2 regions of the Salinicoccus jeotgali genome follow, and region 2 is predicted to be linked to the other one. Evidence: riboswitches for the same ligand, from Rfam matches in the RefSeq annotation. Region 2 holds a riboswitch; the other holds the start of a gene.
What was found. Region 2 has a riboswitch for lysine ahead of ACZ43I_RS02355 (Na+/H+ antiporter NhaC family protein). Riboswitches for the same ligand answer to the same signal wherever they lie in the genome.
Positions count from the first base shown of each region.

Region 1: another riboswitch for lysine. It lies ahead of ACZ43I_RS06555 (transposase); the one in region 2 lies ahead of ACZ43I_RS02355 (Na+/H+ antiporter NhaC family protein).

Region 1 covers NZ_AP043830.1:1,293,020-1,299,193, forward strand. Annotated here, with positions in the region: gene ACZ43I_RS06540 (aspartate-semialdehyde dehydrogenase) at 1-490, opposite strand, end outside; gene ACZ43I_RS06545 (aspartate kinase) at 507-1,709, opposite strand; gene ACZ43I_RS06550 (IS3 family transposase) at 1,849-2,694, opposite strand; gene ACZ43I_RS06555 (transposase) at 2,742-3,410, opposite strand; lysine riboswitch at 3,501-3,677, opposite strand; gene ACZ43I_RS06560 (ABC-F family ATP-binding cassette domain-containing protein) at 3,761-5,365, opposite strand; gene ACZ43I_RS06565 (NAD-dependent protein deacylase) at 5,450-6,174, shown strand, end outside.
Region 2 covers NZ_AP043830.1:458,868-465,041, forward strand. Annotated here, with positions in the region: gene ACZ43I_RS02340 (DUF72 domain-containing protein) at 1-582, shown strand, start outside; gene ACZ43I_RS02345 (sulfite exporter TauE/SafE family protein) at 652-1,473, shown strand; gene ACZ43I_RS02350 (bifunctional metallophosphatase/5'-nucleotidase) at 1,484-2,800, shown strand; lysine riboswitch at 2,848-3,012, shown strand; gene ACZ43I_RS02355 (Na+/H+ antiporter NhaC family protein) at 3,112-4,704, shown strand; gene ACZ43I_RS02360 (YutD family protein) at 4,944-5,258, shown strand; gene ACZ43I_RS02365 (DUF3055 domain-containing protein) at 5,411-5,677, opposite strand; gene ACZ43I_RS02370 (DUF86 domain-containing protein) at 5,768-6,174, shown strand, end outside.

The sequences.
Region 1 (6,174 bases), 830 kb from region 2:
GCAGACCACCACTCCCTGAACCGGACACTGCCTGATAGGTAGTGTAGTCGACTCTGCTTAAGCCGAATCTTTTCTTCAATGGGTCAAGCACAACTACAGACTGGATTGTAGAACAGTTCGGGTTTGCTATTATTCTGCGCTTCAGTTTTGGCGAATTGATCTCCGGCACTATAAGATCGACGTCCTCATGCATCCGCCAATGGCTGGAGTTGTCTATTACGATGGCTCCGTTTTCCTCAAACAATGGCGCATAATGTTCACTCGTCGTCCCGCCTGCACTCATAATGACGTAATCGAATTTTTCATCCACTGATTGCTCGGTCAATGCTTGGACCGTGTACAATTTATTATGGATTTCGATTTGTCGGCCTGCAGAACGCGGAGAAGAGTACAATATGAGTTCTTCCGGTTCTATTTCATACTTCCCGAACATTTCAACCATCTTATCTCCGACGACACCTGTCGCCCCCACAATTGCAACCTTAACCATCTAAAAACCTCCAAAATTATATATTGAATTTTCCGGCGAGCATCTCGACTGCCCGAGTTTCGTTCTTCTTGTCGATCACATAGGAAATGCTGATTTCCGAAGTGGTCGTCTGATAAAAAGGTATGTCGGATTGGTGTAATGAGATAAAAGCTTTAGATGCAACACCCGTCATATCCCGCATGCCGGAACCGATGATTGAAACTTTAGCCCGGTCTGTCCTGACCTCCGTCACCATTTCTCTATGCATCTCCTCAATCGACTCGAGTATTTCGTGTAGTTGCAGGGCGTCGGTTCCCTTGACCGTAAATGAAAGTTGAAATCCTCCACTGTTGATGACTTGCGATATCATGTCGATATTGACTTCATGACTATCAAATTGCTTGAATAGATCAAATATAAGTGTGGAGTCTTGTCTTGGCTCGTACAGCGTCACATGCATCATGTTGCTGTCTAAGGCAATACCTGTCACCGCTTTACGTTCAATGATCTCTGTCTCCTGCATAATCCATGTTCCTTTCTTTTCTGATGATGTCTGTCCCAAATAAAGGGGAATGGAATGATTTTTGGCAATCTCTATGCAACGCGTTTCAAGAACGCCTGCACCAAGTGCACTCATCTCCATCATTTCGTCATAATTGATTTCATAGATTCTGCTTGCCGCGCTGTAGAGGCGGGGATCTGTTGCATAGAGACCTTCTACATCCGTATATATCTCACAAGGGATATTACATCGTGCAGCCAGGGCGACTGCTGTAGTGTCTGAGCCTCCGCGTCCCAGTGTTGTTATTTCTCCTTCACCATTGACGCCTTGAAATCCTGCTATTACGACAACATCATATGATGCCAGGCTGGATTCTATGGCATGTTGATCTATATTTGCAATGCGGCTCTTCATATGACCGCCAAATGTCTTTATCCCCGCCTGATAGCCAGTCATCGCCTTAGTGCGCACACCTAGATTTTCAAGGATGATCGATAGGTAGGAGATGGTCTGCTGTTCGCCTGTTGTCAAAAGAAGAGCGACATGATCTTCTTTTGGGGCGGAGGAGAGCGTATTGATGTTTGTCAGCAACTCATCCGTCGTTCTTCCCATGGCACTTACCACCACTATCAATTTTTCTCCAGATTGTATCCTTTCCTGCAATTGTTCCGCTATGATTCTGATCTTATCGAAACCACCAACTGATGAACCACCGAACTTCAAAACTTTAGCGTCCATATGTCCTCCTGTCACTGGGAGCACACACCAGAAATAATAAAAAAAACAAGTCTGGCAGAATGATCTGAACCCTACCAAGTTGACAGATGAAATAATATAAATGTTTCCCGCCTGAGAATGGAGATTCTCAGGCGTTTTTCTATGCCGCCAATGCCCTGAATTCCAGCGGACTCAATCCCTTGAATTTGTGTTGCGGTCTGTGGTGGTTGTAAAACTCAATATAGCGTGTAATGTCTTCTATAATTGTTTGATAATCCGCATAGTACTTCTGCTTGCGTCTGATGTGGAACCGTTCCGATTTGATTTTTCCCCAGAATGCTTCAATCGGGCCATTATCGATGCATCTTCCGACGCGGGACATGCTTTGTTGAATCTGCTGGGCATCCAGAATCTTTTTAAAGCCGTAGGAGGTGTACTGGAAGCCACGGTCACTGTGCACAAGCGGCGTTGCCTGCGGGTGCTTTTGAATCGCAGAAGTGAATGTATCAAAAACAAGCTGATTATTGTTTGAACGGCCGAATTTGTAGGCCACAATACTGTTGTCGTACAGATCGATGATCGCGCTCAAGTAGGCTTTCTCTCCGTTCAGCGCTTTGAATTCAGTCACATCGGTGAGCCATTTCTCATTCACATGGGCTGCGTGGAAATCTCTGTTCAATACGTTCTCAGCGACCTGTTGCGGTGTGTGGGGGACGTATTGTTTCTTTTTGATCCGGGTCACCGATTTCAAGCCCATCCGTGTCATCAGCCGATAGATGCGTTTCCTGTTATACCCCGTCCTCAAGGCTTTGTTGACCGCATGGCACATCTGACGATAGCCATAGATGCCGTCCGTTTCAACATAGATTTCGGCAATCGCACTGGCCACTGTGTCATTCTCTGCTTCAGCGTGTGGCACGGGGCGTTTCTGATATTGATAATACGCTTGTCTTGAGATGCCTGCCGTATGGCATAATTCAGAGATGGCATAGCCTTCATTATGCAACGTAGTGATGGCAGTGTGGAGCGTGTGACTGGGAACCCGGCTGTATTTTAATCCCTCTCGAGTTCCTCCAACTTTTTTAGCAGGGCGTTCTCCACCTCAAGCTTTCGTTTATCTGCTTTGAGCATGGAAATTTCTCTGTTCAAGCGGTCCGTCTCAGTGAGCTGGTCTTCTGATTTTCCTTTTCCGCGTCTGTCCTCAAGGCCGATTTCACCATATTCCTTGTATTTCACAATGATATTCCGGGCCTGCTGGTAACTCACCTCAAATCTTTCGGCAAGTTCACGATAACTGATATCCCCCTGTGCATGATACTGCGCAATCTCAACCCGTTCTGCGTACGTTGTTTTCCGTCCCTTGGTCAATGGTGAAGCTCCCTCCCGCGTCGTTCTTATTTCTTCACCATTATTGTAACGTATAATCCAATTCCGAACAGTTGTTTTCGACGGTATGTCATATTTGTGTGCGAGTTCGTGAGTGGAGATCATTCCATTCATATATTCTTTTGCGACCATTTTTTTAAAGCCGCGGGTATATGTTCTATGCCTGTCCCGTTTCTTTAATCCCTCAGCACCATGCTTCTCATACTTTATCCGCCACTTTCTAAGTGTCTCAACAGACACCTGATGCTTTGTGGATATATGGCTTGGACTGATGCCTACCCTCAATTCCTGAATCATTTTCAGCTTTTCTTCAAATGAATAATATTTGTCAGTCATAAAAGAACCCCCTCCAGGTTTACAGATGTTTTATTTCATCTGTAAACCTGGAGGGGGTCAAATCAGAATGCCAGACTTGTTTTATCCATATACAAGTGATGCACTCCATTATTAAAAAATAATGACAGACCCGTAGCTCTTAACCACCGGATCCAATAGCAGACTGCTGCAACAGTGCACTATTTCGGCATCGCACCCTTTCACCAGCTTAAAGTTCGCAGACTTTAGCAAGCGGCTACTCATGATTGATGCGCCTCATCCAAACATATTTGATTTGTAGATATGATTATACATAGACAGCCTATATAAGTAAACTGTTTTATTTTATATTTTTTTAAATTATCTTTTAATTAGGATTTTATGAGACCTTTGTCCTTCAGGTACTCCTCATAGCTTGATTCTTTGACGATTGCACCTTTATCCTGCAGTTCAATCACTTTATTTGTGATGGTGTTGATGAATTCAAAATCATGTGAAGTGAATATGATTGAGCCTTTGAAATCCTTCAATCCATCATTCACTGCCGTGATGCTTTCAAGATCCAAGTGGTTTGTCGGTTCATCAAGAAGTACCACGTTGGCTTTGGATAACATCATCTTAGAGAGCATTGCACGAACTTTTTCTCCCCCGGAAAGAACATTTGCTTTCTTCTTAGCTTCTTCACCACTGAAAAGCATGCGGCCTAAGAATCCTCGGAGGAAAGTTTCTGTCTGCTCCTCAGGAGGGGCATACTGACGCAGCCAGTCCACCAAGTTCGTGTTCACCCCTTCGAAATAAGCTGAATTGTCTTTTGGCATATAACTTTGACTTGTTGTCACGCCCCATCTTACTTCTCCTTCATCAGGAGTAATTTCGCCAGCCAATATGCGGAGGAAAGTAGTGCGGGCAATTTCTGATGAACCAATTAAAACTGCTTTATCATAAGGGTCGAGTGTCAAATTGACGTCATCCAACACCTTGACGCCATCGATGCTGTGGCTAAGCCCTTTAATATAGAGGAGGTCATTGCCGATTTCACGTTCTGGCGTGAACTTGACGAATGGATATTTTCTTGATGATGGCTTTATGTCATCCAATTCGATCTTTTCCAAGGTCTTCTTACGGCTTGTCGCCTGCTTGGACTTGGAGGCGTTGGCACTGAAGCGTGCAACGAAATCCTTGAGTTCTTTGATTTTCTCTTCTTTTTTCTTATTCTGGTCCTGTGCCATTTGCTGGGCGAGTTGACTGGATTGATACCAGAAATCATAGTTGCCCACATAAAGCTCGATCTTACCAAAATCAAGATCCGCAATATGGGTACATACATTATTAAGGAATCGACGGTCGTGGGAAACCACGATAACAGTATTATCGAAATTGATGAGGAACTCCTCAAGCCACTGAATCGCTTCTATATCGAGACCGTTGGTCGGCTCATCCAAAAGCAGTACATCCGGGTCGCCGAACAGGCTTTGGGCCAACAGGACCTTCACTTTCTGATTGTTTTCGAGTTCCGACATATTCTTATCGACCAAGTCAGATTTTATACCCAGTCCGTGGAGCAGGCTTTCAGCGTCGGCTTCGGCTGTCCATCCGCCCATTTCACCATATTCACCTTCAAGCTCGGCTGCACGTATGCCATCTTCATCAGAAAAGTCCGGTTTCATGTAAATTTCGTTCTTCTCATTCATTATTTCCCAAAGTTTCGAGTGTCCCATCATGACGACGTCCAATACACGCTGATCTTCGTAACCGAAATGGTCCTGTTTCAATACAGCGAGACGCTCGTCTTTCCCTAGGCTCACATGACCAGTCTGAGCTTCTATTTCTCCTGAGAGGATATCCAGAAATGTTGATTTGCCGGCGCCATTCGCCCCAATGAGACCATAACAATTTCCTGGCGTGAATTTTATATTTACGTCTTCGAATAGTTTGCGGTCACCAAACCTAAGACTTACGTCTGTTACCTGTAGCATAGGCATTCTCCTTTAGTATATTCTTAAGCGATGATACCACATTTATGGTACCATTGAAATATAATTCTAGGAGGATGAGTACCGATGGAGAACGATATACGCCGGTTTCAAAGCATTATCGATACCAGTCACGATATCGTCTTTTTTACTGGTGCTGGAGTTTCAGTTGAAAGTGGCATACCGGATTTCAGGAGTATGGGTGGATTGTTCGATGAAATCAGACAGTCGGGAAATTCACCTGAATATCTTTTAAGCCGCGACCATCTCGATGAAGAACCTGAGCGCTTTGTGCAGTTCTACAGGAAACGCCTGCTGACCAGCGACAAGCACCCAAACATTGTCCATCACTTCATTGCGGAAATGGAGACTGCAGGGCGTTCGCTTGGGACCGTGACCCAGAATATTGATGGCCTCCATACCGAGGCCGGCAGCAATAATGTAGATGAATTGCATGGTTCGCTCAATCGTTTCTACTGCATCTCATGCAATCAGGATTATACTAAGGGTGCCTTATTACAAAATGATGTAATGACGTGTGAATGCGGCGGGATATTGCGGCCTGACATAGTATTATATGGAGAGATGCTCGACGAGCGTGTCCTGCAGTCCGCCCAAAACAAGATATCAAAAGCGGATACACTGATTGTATTGGGGTCGTCACTGGTTGTGAACCCCGCAGCTTATCTGCTCCATTACTTCAAAGGTCACCATCTTGTCATCATCAACAGAGAAGAAACGCCTTTTGATTTTATGGCCGACCTGGTCATCAATCAAGATATGACCACGATAATAAAAAATATAGAACACTA
Region 2 (6,174 bases):
GCAGCCTTTCGTGACATGTTAAGGCCAATGGAGCAGGCTGGCAAGCTCAGTTTTGTCCTCCTGCAGTTCCCACCATGGTTTGACTGCACCAGCAGAAACATTAAATACGTCAAGTATGCCAAAGAACAATTGGCCCCTTATAAAACTGCTGTCGAATTCAGGCACCAATCCTGGTTTACGGAACAATTCAAGGAGGATACATTGGCATTCCTGCATGCCAATAAAGCCATCCATACAATCTGTGATGAACCACAGGCAGGTATCGGCAGCATACCCTTCGTCAACCGGGTGACGGATGAGACAGCTTTCATCCGCCTACATGGCCGTAATGTACATGGGTGGACCCAGAAGGACCGTTCGAGTGAAGAATGGCGGAATGTACGCTACCTATATGATTATAACGGTGCAGAACTGGAGTGGCTGAAAAGGCAGGTAGATATACTGCGCCACAAGACGAGGGATATCCATATCATTTTCAACAACAACTCCGGAGGGCACGCTGCCGGAAACGCCCAACAGTTCATGGCACTGATGGGAATACGCTATGAGGGACTCTCACCCAAGCAGCTGAGACTGTTCTAGTTGATTTGAAGCAAGCATGCCATGATAATGACCAAGGTTCCCCTTCGGGTCCTTGAAGGAGTGATGCTTATGGAATATATCATCCTTATAATGATTGGTCTGATGGCCTCTGCCCTCGGCGCACTAGTAGGCATCGGTGGCGGCGTCATCATAGTGCCGCTGCTCATTTTCTTTGGCATCAATATGGGTATCCTTGATCGGATAACACCACAGAGTGCCGTTGGTACTTCGAGCATCATATTGATCGTCATCGGCTTGTCGGCAATGATCTCCTATGGACGCAGTAATCAGGTGGATAAGAAAAACGGTGGCTTGTTCCTGATCGGCATTATGCCAGGGGCCTTCATCGGGTCCTATGCGAGCCGTTTCTTTACAGTGGACAGCTTCAACTTATACTTTGGCATCTTCCTCATCTTCTTAAGCACCTTGCTTATCGTCAGGGATCGTATCAAGCCAATTTCAATTTTCCAGGATGAGCGTTACATGGAACCTCATGTGGATAATATGGGGGATGTGCACCATTATGGCTTTCCGGCTTATATCGCAATCATTTCAACCTTCATAGTAGGATTCTTCACCGGCCTTTTCGGTATCGGTGGAGGTGCCCTTATGACGCCGTTGATGCTGCTCGTTTTCCGTATGCCGGCAACAATCGCAATCGGGACCAGCATGATGATGGTGTTCTTCTCTGGAAGTGCGGCTGCATTCGGTCATATACTGCAGGGGAACGTCGATGTCTGGTATGCTGCCTTAATCGTGCCTGCTGCCTTCATCGGTGCCAAAATCGGGGTGATGGCGAATCGTCATTTCAACTCGGACTCGCTGGTCGTCGTCCTGCGTACAGTCCTTTTATTGCTTGGTATCTACATGATCCTAAAGACCATCCTATAGAGGTGATTCAATGGAATTGAAACTTTTCCATACTAACGATATACACAGCAACTTATATAACTATAAAAAGATCAGTGACTTTCTGATCAACAAAAAACAACAATATAAAGATCACATGGTCTACGTCGATCTTGGGGACCATACCGATCGGGCCCATCCATATACTGAAGCGACACTCGGCAAAGGGAACGTCGAGCTGCTGAATGAAGCGGGGTGCGAGGTGGCGACGATCGGCAACAACGAAGGCATCACTTTGCAGAAAGAGGAGCTTAAGTCGCTCTATGATGATGCCGCCTTCGATGTCATCTGTGCGAATTTGCGGGAAGTTGGCAGTGCCCAACCTTATTTCAAACCTTACGTCATCAAGGAAATCAAAGGTATAAAATTCGGTTTCATTGCGGCTACCGTTGAATTCACGCCCTTCTATAAGGCGCTCGGATGGGAAGTGTCCGAAGCATTCGACTGGATCCTCCACGCAATCCGGGAAATCAATACTGAAGTCGACTGCATCATCATGATGAGCCACCTGGGCCGTTACGATGATGAATCCCTTGCTATGATGTTCCCTGAAATCGATGTGATATTAAGTTCCCATACTCACCACCACCTGGAAGAAGGGGAATGGGTTGGCGATACGCTGCTCGCAGCTGCCGGACGGTTCGGTGATTACGTCGGGGAAGTTACGCTCGATTTTGAAGCGGGCAAATTGGTGGATAAGCGTGCACGTCTGTATAACACTGACTATCTGACGGGAACGGAAGATAAGTATTATGACAGGGGACGCCAACTGTTGTCGACAGTCGTCAAACATGATGTGGCGCCTATAGAAAGGCGGCTCTATTCGACAGGAAGGTTCATCTCCAGACTTGCGGAAATGGTGCGAATATTTACAGATAGTGATGTCGGCCTTCTGCATACAGGGTTGATCGCAAAGCCGTTTGCCGGTGGAGACCTGACCGAATATGACCTGCATAAAGTGTTGCCTCATGCCATCAATGCAGTACAGATCGAGTTGACTGGACGTGAGCTGAAGGAAGTGTTCAATCAGGCTGCCCAAAATGAATTCAAGGATGAAATAGTGCGGGGGCTTGGCTTCAGAGGGGATATATTCGGCTGCTTCGTCATGGACAACATTGGATATATACAATCTGAGCGGGAATACTACATCAACGGTGAAGTGATACAGGACCGTAAGACCTATAAGCTCGGAACATTGGATATGTATACGTTCGGCAGGATATTCCCCCAATTCCGCTATTCGAAGAAAGTCTATAAGATGCCTGAATTCCTGAGGGACATCGTAAAGATGTATGCCGATAAACTGTAGTTGTAATATGACGTATATGTGCTATAATGTCATGTATTAACTTAATAATCGAAAGTAGAGGTTGCAACGACCAATAGTACCGGAAAGGAGCAGACATGCTTTGATGTTCCGGGAAAGGGGAAGTTGCCGAAGAAACCGCCTGGTAGGGGGGTATTCTGGGATCCGGTTCAATAGGCCGGGTACTATCATTACGATGATGCGCTACGTAATTGTGATGGACGTCACAGTGGCTGATTCTGTAATGCTGCTGTGGCGTCTTTTTCTTTATCATCGTAAAATCACATTCACATTTTTTATTGGAGGTTAAAAATATGCAGAGCATATTGAATTGGGAGTACATATCACTGATTCCCCCGTTACTTACATTACTGCTGGTCTTGTTGACGCGTAAGGTGGGCATCAGTCTGGGGATAGGGATCATAACATCAGCGCTTGTCGTGGCAGGTGCTGAGGTGACTGGGACTTTAGGTGTCATATGGGACGCTTTTCTGCTTATTTTCATAGATGGGGGCAGCATTAATACGTGGAACGCTTTCATACTTATATTCTTAAGCCTCCTTGGTATCATGACTGCCTTCATGAACATGTCCGGTGGTGCGAAAGCCTTCACGGCTTGGGCATTGACGAAAGTGAAATCCAGAAGAGGCGCGACATTTGCTACAGCGCTACTTGGAATCATCGTTTTCATCGATGATTATTTCAGTGCATTGATCGTAGGTCAGGTGGCTAAGCCACTGACTGATAAATATCAGGTTTCACGCGCGAAATTGGCCTATTTCATCGACACGACGGCCTCTCCCGTTTCTGTTGTGTCACCGATCTCCAGTTGGGGGGCAGGTATAATGGGACTTGTGGCGCCCCTGATAGCTGCTGCCGGGATGGTCAGTGTTACGCCATTTGAAGCGTTCATCTATATGATCCCGATGAATTTCTACGTCATCACGGCAATTGCGATGATGTTCATCGTCATCTTCGTGAAGTTCGATATTGGTGCAATGAGGAAGCATGAAACCCGCGCGATACAGGATGGAGAACTGTTCGGCAGTACACGTGAGGTGCCGGGTGAGACGGATGAAGATCTTCCGGTCTATGAGAAAGGGTCGGCCAAGGCACTCATCGTACCGATATTGGGTCTTGCTGCGACAGTCATCTTATTCATGTTCATAACAGGGGTGATTGCAGGCGGGTCATTTGATGTCTTCAGCATATTCGAGAACACTATGGTGACACACTCCCTCGTCCTTGGAGGGATCGTCGGTCTTGTACTTAGCCTGTTCTATTATTTCAGATACACAAGAAAAGATGAACATTTCGGTAAAACTGAAATTTGGTTGGGCATCAAAACAGGTTTCATGGCAATGTTCCCCGCTATTCTAGTCCTCACACTGGCTTGGATGATAGGGGATCTGATCGGTCAGATCGGCACAGGGGAATTGCTTGGTGGAATGGTTGAGAGCTCCAATATGCCCACCAGCGTACTCTTGGCAGTAGTCTTTATAGTGGCATGTCTGATGGCACTGGCCACTGGCACAAGCTGGGGTTCTTTTGGAATACTGATTCCGATTACCGGCGAGATCATGATCTCCCTGAATGAAACAGAGTTGTTGTTGCCGAGCATCGCAGCTGTACTGGCGGGTGCTGTGTTCGGAGACCACTGTTCCCCGATCTCCGACTCGACCATACTGTCCTCGACCGGTGCCGGATGCAACCACATCGTTCATGTGATTACTCAGCTGCCATATGCCATCGGTTCTGCATTGATTGCAACAGTGGGTTACTTGGTGCTCGGATTCACATCCAGTCTACTGCTATCACTCGGAGTTATTGCAGTATTATTGATATTGGTCGTCGCCATATCGAAAATGGTTAATTCACCAATAGAAGAAAGAGGCTCTGAAGCCTAGTGAGTAGGAATCCCCGTCCTCAGTCTGAGGCGGGGATTTCGTCAATCCAGTGAAATATCCTAAACCACCGCATGAAGTCCCTCTGAATATGATAATATGAATTTAATGCTTAAATTATAAGTACTATCCCACTCATTCTGAAAAGTTCAAAGGAGTGGCGATGGCAAAATTTACAAGGGTTTTCAGGCCGGGGCGGGCAAGGTAGGCCGAAATTGACGAAGTATTGAAGGGTGAATCAGATGATTACAATCGATCATATGCATTTTGAACTTATAGAAGATTACCGAGAAGCATTCGATGAAGCTCAATTTGAAGGGAAATACAGTGAGGTCCTTAACAAGTATGACTACATTGTAGGAGATATCGGTTATGAGAAGTTGAGGTTGACCGGCTTTTATCGGGACAGTAAAAAGAAGGTTGAGCCTGATAAGAAATTCAGTGCCATTGAAGACTACATCAATGAATACTGCAATTTCGGCTGCGCCTACTTCGTACTCCGCAAAGTACCGAAGTCCGAGCTGAAGGAACAGACGGAGGAGTCGGAGGAAAGGTAACCGGGAAATAATGTTGAAGCCGCAAACTCCCAAAAAAATGACTCGGATAAAAAGACATTGGCAGGCCACTTGACGCCTGAGGAATGAGAAAGACAACAAGAAAGCCTGCTTCCCTTATGGGATAAGCAGGCTTTCTTAGGCAATGCATCCATTTACACGATGACTTCCGACAGGAAAGACTCGACCTCAGCCGCCTGATCATCATCGTAGTCGAGGATGTAGGCGATATATCCTGGTTCCTCGAGGTCGTCGCTGCCGATTATTCCAAACCGGCTGCTTTGGGTATTCAGTACTAGACTTTTGCCGAAATAGCGTCCTGTCTGGATAATGGCCAGATCATAACGGCCATGTTCACCAACGAAACTGACATATCGCGTCTGGGTATCTTCTACATCATCATAAAGAAAGAAGTCGATCAAAGGGGTGTCCTCCAGTTAAAGTTATTGGGATTATGCTATCATATTAATAAGAGTGTTACAAAATTATCGTGATTGGAAGTGGCTTGGAACATGTATTTTGTAGATAAGGATATACTGAACGAACGTCTCCTGTACGTAGAGGGATTGACTGAGACATTCGAAAAAGTGGAAGGACTGGCGTTGGAACGCACTTGCCATATGCTGATCGAAGCGACGGTCGATGTCGGTAATATGATCATTGATGCTTTTATATTGAGGGATCCCGGCAGTTACCAGGATGTCATGGATATAATGGAAAACGAAGGTGTGATCCCGAAAGAAGATAACGAACGTTTCCGTGCTACGTTCAAATGGCGAAGCGAGCTGACACGCAATTATACGCGGCTCGATCATGACCAGATGAAACGGGATTTCGAAAGCGACCTATCCGCGTACAGTGATTTTAAACAGAATGTCCTGAACTTCTTTGAGAACGAAGGGCAGGCTGTCACAGCATT